Regions from separate parts of the Kocuria sp. KH4 genome, predicted to be linked through region 2. Evidence: predicted binding sites of a transcription regulator. Region 2 holds the regulator's gene; the other holds the start of a gene.
What was found. The regulator HrcA, encoded in region 2, represses chaperone genes, less so after heat shock. The targets are predictions, from matches to a motif close to TTNGCACTCGNNNNNNNCGAGTGCNAA.
Positions count from the first base shown of each region.

Region 1: a site for HrcA is predicted at 1,579-1,605, ahead of groES (co-chaperone GroES). Genes of this name have one in related genera too.

Region 1 is NZ_JBSJYX010000001.1:2,300-6,277, reverse strand. Features, by position in the region: gene ACWCOM_RS00030 (ABC transporter permease) at 1-252, opposite strand, end outside; gene ACWCOM_RS00025 (siderophore ABC transporter substrate-binding protein) at 342-1,331, opposite strand; gene groES (co-chaperone GroES) at 1,771-2,067, shown strand; gene groL (chaperonin GroEL) at 2,213-3,814, shown strand; gene ACWCOM_RS00010 (acyltransferase family protein) at 3,969-3,978, shown strand, end outside.
Region 2 is NZ_JBSJYX010000017.1:62,100-66,077, reverse strand. Features, by position in the region: gene dnaJ (molecular chaperone DnaJ) at 1-952, opposite strand, end outside; gene hrcA (heat-inducible transcriptional repressor HrcA) at 1,026-2,033, opposite strand; gene ACWCOM_RS12805 (DUF3097 domain-containing protein) at 2,209-3,072, shown strand; gene ACWCOM_RS12800 (DUF4870 domain-containing protein) at 3,211-3,675, shown strand; gene hemW (radical SAM family heme chaperone HemW) at 3,715-3,978, opposite strand, start outside.

The DNA of each region.
Region 1 (3,978 bases), on a different contig from region 2:
CAGCTGCATCACCAGCCCGGACATCGCCATGGCGGCCCCGGCGAGCACCAGGGCCACGGTGCGGGGGATGCGGGTGATGGCGAACATCTCGCCGCCGCCCTCGGCGCCGAACACGTCGTAGACCCCCGTGAGGAGGGACACGGCCAGCAGCGCGAGGACCGCGAGCGCGCCGGCGAGCAGCTTCCGGTCGAACAGCGCGCCCTTGTTCCCCGGGCTGCTCCCGGCCCGGTGCCCCGGTGTGGTCGTGGTCATGGGTGTGCCTCTCCTCCGGCCTCGTGCCCGGCGCGGGACGGTGGTGGTGCCGCCGTCGGCAGCCCCACCACCGTCGTCCGCACGGTCGGTCAGTTCTGCTCGCCCATGGCGTCGGCCAGGGTGTCGAAGAACTCCGTGTAGGTCTGGATGCCCTCGTTGGTGTACGTGTCCTTGGGCATGTACACCACGTTGTCCTCCTGCACGGCGGTGACGTTGCGCAGCGCCTCGGCGTTCTCGACGACCTCCTGCGCGGGCGTGTACTCGGCGTCGTCGGGGCTGACCGCCGCGTCGCGGTCCATCACGAGGATCCAGTCGGGGTTCGAGTCGGCGATCGCCTCGACCGAGATGTCGTCGCCCTGGTGGTCGTCGGTGGCCCCGTCGACCTCGAGGGCGGGTGTGAAGTCGAAGATCTCGAACAGCGGACCCAGGGTCCGCCCCACCTCGGGGGCGATGTAGCCGATCTCGCCGCCGGAGACGGTGACGGCCATGACCGTGTCGCCGGGCTGGTACTCCTCGACGACGCGCTGCATCGCCGCGTCGAAGGCGCCGTTGATCTCCTCCGCCTCCGCGGTCCGGTCGAAGATCTCGCCCAGCACCGAGGTCTGCCGCTTCAGCTCCTCGTCGAAGGGCTGGTCCTCCCGCGGGTCGAGCTCGACGATGCTGGCGTCCGGCACGAGGTCGGCGAAGTCGTCGCGGAAGTCCGCGAAGCGCTGACCGTTGACGATGAGGTCGGGCTCGGCCGCGACGACGGCCTCGAGGTCGGGCTCGCGGTGGTTGCCGAGGTCGGTGACGGACTCGTCGTCGGCGTAGGCGATGGTGTCCGGCATCAGGGCGCGCGGGGCGGCCACCAGCTCGACGCCCCAGTCGGCCAGCGTCTCGAAGGTGCGGTTGTCGGTGGCGACGACCGATGTCGGCGGGGTGCTCACGGTCTGGGTGCCGTAGTTGTCCTCGACCTCGACCGTGGCGGCGGCAGAGGGCTCGGCGGACGCCGTCTCGCCGCCCTGGGCTCCGCTGCAGGCGGTGAGGGCGAGGGCGCTGACGGCGGCCAGGGCGGCGGCCGGGTACGGTGTGCGGTTCATGGTGGTCCTTCGTGCGGGGATTTCGGGTGCGGAGTCCCGCCGTGCCGCCCCCGGCGGGGCGCACGGCGGGCCGCGCACGGGGCGACGTCCCGGTGCGCGGGCACGGGACGTCGGGGCGGCACCGGTTCTCGGCCGAGGTAAGGCTTGCCTTACCGCTCAACCTAGAGGGTGCCGGGCGGGTGAGGCAAATCATTGGCGAACAGCGGCGTGCCCTAATTCGGCGGCCGGGAGCGCCCGTCCCACCGCGCTGGCACTCGCCTTGACCGACTGCCAGCCCCCTCCTACAGTGGGCCTTGGCACTCTCCGGGTGAGGGTGCTAAGGGCCAGGCGATCGATCGGCACCGCGACGACGGTTGGTGCGCCAACCGGCCCGAAGCACGACGGCGGGCCCTGCCCGCGGTCGCCCACCGCTTTCCACGCCTACAGAGAAGGAGAGATCGTGTCGGTCTCCATCAAGCCCCTCGAGGATCGCATCGTCGTCCAGCCGCTCGCCGCCGAGCAGACCACCGCGTCCGGTCTCGTCATCCCGGACACCGCCAAGGAGAAGCCCCAGGAGGGCAAGGTCCTGGCCGTGGGCCCCGGCCGCGTCGACGACTCCGGCAACCGCATCCCGGTCGACGTCAAGGAGGGCGACGTCGTGATCTTCTCCAAGTACGGCGGGACCGAGGTCAAGTACAACGGCGAGGAGTACCTGGTGCTCCCGGCCCGCGACGTCCTCGCCGTCGTCGAGAAGTAGAACCGGCGCAGCAGACCCCGCAGTCCTGACGAAGGGTGCCCGCCGCGCGCCCCGCTTCCCCGGCGGGCCGCGGCGGGCACCCTTCGTCGCTCCCGATCACCGAACCCCGCTGGACCACCAGCCACCCAGAAGGAGCTCTTCGCCCATGGCCAAGCAGCTGGCATTCGACGACGCCGCCCGCAAGTCCCTCGAGAACGGCGTCAACAAGCTCGCCGACACCGTCAAGGTCACCCTCGGCCCCCGCGGGCGCAACGTGGTGCTCGACAAGAAGTGGGGCGCCCCCACGATCACCAACGACGGCGTGACCATCGCCCGCGAGGTGGAGCTCGACGAGCCCTACGAGAACCTCGGCGCCCAGCTCGCCAAGGAGGTGGCGACCAAGACCAACGACGTCGCCGGCGACGGCACCACCACCGCCACCGTCCTGGCCCAGGCGCTCGTCAAGGAGGGCCTGCGCAACGTGGCCGCCGGCGCCGACCCGCTGAGCCTCAAGCGCGGCATCGAGCAGGCCGTCGAGGCCGTCGCGCAGCGGCTGCTGGACAACGCCCGCCCGGTCGAGGGCGTCAACGTCGCCCACGTGGCGACCATCTCCGCGCAGGACCCCGCGATCGGGGAGCTCATCGCCCAGGCCTTCGAGACGGTCGGCAAGGACGGTGTCATCACGGTCGAGGACGGCTCCAGCACCGAGGTGGAGCTCGAGGTCACCGAGGGCATGCAGTTCGACAAGGGCTACCTGTCCCCGTCCTTCGTGACCGACGCCGAGCGCCAGGAAGCGGTCATGGAGAACTCCCTGGTGCTGCTGTACCAGGGCAAGATCTCCTCCGTGCAGGAGCTCATGCCGGTCCTGGAGAAGGTCCTCCAGGCCAAGAAGCCGCTGACCATCATCGCGGAGGACGTCGAGGGCGAGGCCCTGTCCACCCTGGTGGTCAACAAGCTGCGCGGCACGCTCGACGTCGTGGCGCTCAAGGCCCCCGGCTTCGGCGACCGCCGCAAGGCGATCCTGCAGGACCTCGCGGTGCTCACCGGCGGTGAGTTCATCACCTCGGAGCTCGGCATCAGCCTCGACCAGGTGACCCTGGAGCAGCTGGGCACGGCCCGGCGCGTCACGGTGACCAAGAACACCACCACGCTGGTCGACGGCGGCGGGACCCCGGAGCAGATCCAGGAGCGCGTCGCCACGATCCGCGCCGAGGCGGAGCGCACCGACTCCGAGTGGGACCGCGAGAAGCTCCAGGAGCGGCTCGCCCGCCTCGCCGGCGGGGTGTCCGTGATCAAGGTCGGCGCGGCCACCGAGGTCGAGGCCAAGGAGCGCAAGCACCGCATCGAGGACGCCGTCTCCTCGACCCGCGCGGCCCTCGAGCAGGGCATCGTCTCCGGCGGCGGCACCGCCCTGGTGCACGCCGCGAAGGTCCTCGACGAGTCCGACCTCGGGCTCACCGGCGACGCGGCGACCGCGCTGGGCATCGTCCGCCGCGCGCTGCGCCAGCCGCTGTACTGGATCGCGCAGAACGCCGGCCAGGACGGGGCCGTGGTCGTCTCCCGCGTGACCGACCTCGAGCCCGGCCACGGCTACGACGCCGCCGCCGGCGAGTACGTCGACATGGTCGCCGCCGGCATCATCGACCCGGTCAAGGTCACCCGCTCGGCGCTGCAGAACGCCGCGTCCATCGCGGCGCTCGTGCTCACCACGGAGACCCTCGTGGCGAACAAGCCCGCCGAGGACGCGGGGCACGGCCACCAGCACTGACCTGCGCCGCCCGTCCGACGGACCCGTCCCGCCCGCGCGGGGCGGGTCCGTCGGCCGTTGCCGTCCGCGCCCGGTCCACCTCCGGTAGAGTGCGGAGGTCCCGTCCGACCACTGCCCGCGCCCCTCGGCGGCACGGTGCGCCCAGGAGATGCCCATGACCAGCC
Region 2 (3,978 bases):
GCCGCGTGGCGCCGAGGTCGTGCAGGGTGACCGTGTGGCCCGTCTGGGTGCCCGGGGCCACGGGCACGTCGCGCTCCCCGTCGAAGGTCTCGAGGGTCACGGTGGTGCCCAGGGCCGCGGAGGTCATGGGCACGCGCACCCGGGCGTGCAGGTCGTCGCCCTGCCGCTCGAACGTCGGGTCCGGGTCGACCTTGAGCTCGACGTAGAGGTCGCCGTTGGGCCCGCCGGCCGTGCCGGCCTCGCCCTGGCCGGAGAGGCGGATCCGGTTGCCGGAGGACACCCCGGCCGGGATCTTGACGGTCAGCGGGCGGCGGTCGCGCACCCGGCCCTCGCCGTAGCACTCGTGGCAGGGGTGCTTGATGACCGTGCCGAAGCCGTCGCAGGTGGCGCAGGGGGCCGCGGTGACCACGGTGCCGAGGATGGACTGCACCTGGCGCTGGACCTGGCCGGCGCCGTGGCAGACCTCGCAGGTCTCCGGGCGGGTGCCCTCCTGGCAGCAGGTGCCGTTGCAGGTGGGGCAGACCACCGCGGTGTCCACGGTGATCTTCTTCTCGGTGCCGAAGACGGCGTCCTTGAGGGACACGCGCACGTTGATCAGCGCGTCCTGCCCCTGCCGGGTGCGGGAGGCGGGCCCGCGCCGGCCCGCCCCGGAGCCGCCGGCGCCCTGGAAGAAGGTGTCGAAGATGTCTTGGAAGCCGAAGCCGGTGCCCGGGAACCCGCCGCCGAAGCCGGTGTCGGTGCCGTTCTCGTTGCCGGTGGCGTCGTAGACGCGCCGCTTCTCGGGGTCGGCGAGGACGTCGTTGGCGTGGGAGACGCGCTTGAACTCCTCCGCGGCCTCCGGGCTGGGGTTGACGTCCGGGTGCAGCCTGCGGGCCTTCTTCCGGTAGGCCTTCTTGATCTCTTCCTGGCTGGCGTCGCGGGACACACCCAGGGTCTCGTAGTGATTGCTCACCGTGGTCCGTTCTGTCGAGAGGTTCGGTGGGAGTTCTGGTGCCGAGCCCCGGCATCCGGGGCCCGGCGGGGGCTCAACCCCCCAGGATACGGGAGAGGTAGCGGGCGACCGCGCGCACGGCCGCCATCGTGGACGGGTAGTCCATGCGCATGGGGCCCACGACCCCGACCTTGGACTGGGGCCCGTAGCCGGTGGCGACGACCGCCGCCTCGGACAGGGGTCCCGCGGCGTTCTCCGCCCCGATCCGCACGGCCACGCCGCGGGCGTCCTGCTCCATCTCGGAGAGCAGCCGGAGCATGACGACCTGCTCCTCGAGCGCCTCCAGGACGGGGCCGATGCTCAGGTGGAAGTCCCCGGTGGCGCGGGCGAGGTTGGCGGTGCCGGCCATGACCATGCGGTGCTCGGCCCCGCCGGCGGCCAGGGACCCGACGACCTCGACCACCGTCTCGGCGGCCGGGCGCAGCCGCGGGGCGATGTCGGCGGTCATCGCCACGAGCGCCGCGGACACCGCGGCCAGGGAGCGGCCCACGGCCGCGGCCAGCACCCGGGCGCGCAGCTCGAGCAGCTGCGCCTCCTCCAGGGGGGCGGGCAGCACGGCCACGCGCTGGGCGACCCGCCCGTTGGTGGGGATGAGCACCACGAGCACGCGGCCCGCGCCGAGGTCGACGACCTCCACGTGGCGCACCGTCACCCCCGACGCGTGCGGGTACTGCACGACCGCCACCTGGTGGGTGAGCTGGGCGAGCAGGCGCACGGTGCGCTCCATGACGTCGTCGATGTCCGCCGCGTCGTCGAGCAGGCTCTGGATGGCCCGGCGCTCCGGGCCGGAGAGCGGCTTGACGGCCGCGATCTGGTCCACGAACGTCCGGTAGCCCTTGTCGGTGGGGATCCGGCCCGAGCTCGTGTGGGGGGCCGTGATCAAGCCCTCCTCCTCGAGCGCGGCCATGTCGTTGCGCACGGTGGCGGAGGAGACACCGAGCCGGTGGCGCTCCACGAGGGCCTTGGAGCCCACGGGCTCCTGGAAGTGCACGTAGTCCTCCACGATGGCCTGCAGGATCTGCAGTCGTCTCGGATGGTTCACGTCGCTCCTCCCCGTCGTCTCCCCGGCACCCGGGCCGCCTGGCACTCGGGTGGCCACAGTGCCAGCGCGATCCAGTGTAGCCCCCGTGTCCGACCACCCGGTTCCGCCCGCCCGGTTTGGTACGCTTCCGGCTGATCCGCGCCGGAGGGGCGGGACCGCGACCGGGAGGACGAGCATGAGCGACTACGGCTGGGGGCCGCGCAGCCTCGACGACGCGGGCCTGTCGCGGCGCAGGCCGGCCTCCGCGGAGGTGCCGGTCGCCCCCGGGCTGCTCCTGGAGGACGTGACCACCGGCTGGGTCGGGGCGGTCGTGTCCCTGGAGACGATCGGCGGGATGCGGGTCATGGGCCTGGAGGACCGCCGCGGCCGGGTCAAGGCGTTCCCGCTCGGACCCGGCTTCCTGCTGGAGGGGGAGCCCGTCGTCGTGGTGGAGCCCCGCCGGGCCCCGGCGGCGAAGCGGCCCGGGCGCACCCGCTCCGGCTCCGTGGCCGTGGAGGGGCTGCGGGCCAGCACCGCCAAGGCCTCCCGCGTCTGGGTCGAGGGCTACCACGACGCCGAGCTCGTGGCCAAGGTCTGGGGGCACGACCTGGCCGTCGAGGGCATCGTCGTGGAGCCGCTGCACGGCGTCGACGACCTGCCGGCGGTGGTGCAGGACTTCGCCCCGGGCCCCGGCCGGCGGCTGGGCGTCCTCGTGGACCACCTCGTGCCCGGCTCCAAGGAGTCGCGGATCGCCGAGCGGACCATGCGCCTGCCCGGGGCGGCCGGCAACGTGCTGGTGCTGGGCCACCCGTACGTGGACATCTGGCAGGCGGTCCGGCCCCGGGTGCTCGGCGTCGAGGCCTGGCCCGTGGTCCCCCGGGGCACCGACTGGAAGACCGGCACCGCCGCGGCCCTCGGCTGGCCGCACCGCACGCCCGGCGACCTCGGCCGGGCGTGGCAGCACATCCTCTCCCGAGTCGACAGCTACGCCGACCTCGAGCCCGCCCTCCTCGGGCGGGTCGAGGAGCTCATCGACTTCCTCACCGCCCCGGGGGCCTGAGCCCGGCCCGGCGCGACCGACATCACGTCACACGAGCACACGTGCGCGGGGCGCCCCCGTGCAACGAGCGAACCGGCCGGTAGAATCGAGCCACGCCATCCGCCGACCGCGCCGCGGTCCCACCGCCGAAGGACTTCCGTGCCCGTGCAGACCGACTCCCGATCGAGCCACGAGAACGCCGAGGCCCCGTTCGAGGGCCTCTCCCCCGTGGCACAGCCGCTCACCGTCGCCGAGGACCACCAGTGGGCGACCCTGGCGCACTTCGCCGGGGTGGTCGGCTTCGTGCCCTCGTTCCTCATCCACCGCGTCTTCCGCGGCCGTGGGCGGTTCACCGAGCAGGAGGCGCGGGAGGCGATGAACTTCACGCTGCTGCCCACGCTCGTGGTGGTCGCCGGCGTGCTGCTCGCGCCCGTCCCGTTCGTCGGCTGGTTCTTCGCGCTCGCCGCGGCCGCCGCGTGGCTGCTGCTGGCCGTCGGCTCGCTGGCCGGCGGCATCCGGGTCAACCACGGGGAGCCGCACCTCTACCGGTTCAACACCCGCCTGTACGACCGCCTCGCCGAGAAGCTGCGCGAGCGGTCGCGGGAGCGCGCCGTCCGCCGCTGAGGCCCGCGCCGCCGGGCCCGGCGGTCCCGTCCCGGCCCGTCAGCCGAGCAGGCGCCGCACCACGGCGTCGCCGAGGAGCCGGCCCCGCAGGGTGAGCACCAGCGTCCCGCGCAGCGCCGGCCCGGGCTCCACGAGCTCGTCGGCGATCAGCCCGGCCACCGCGGCGCGCCCGCCGTCGTCCAGGGCCGCCACGGGCAGGCCGTCCCGGATCCGCGCCTCGAGCATCACACGCTCGAGGTGGCGGGTGCCCGCGTCGAGGATCTCCCGCCCGGCCGCGGGGGACTCCCCGGCCCGCACCCGGTT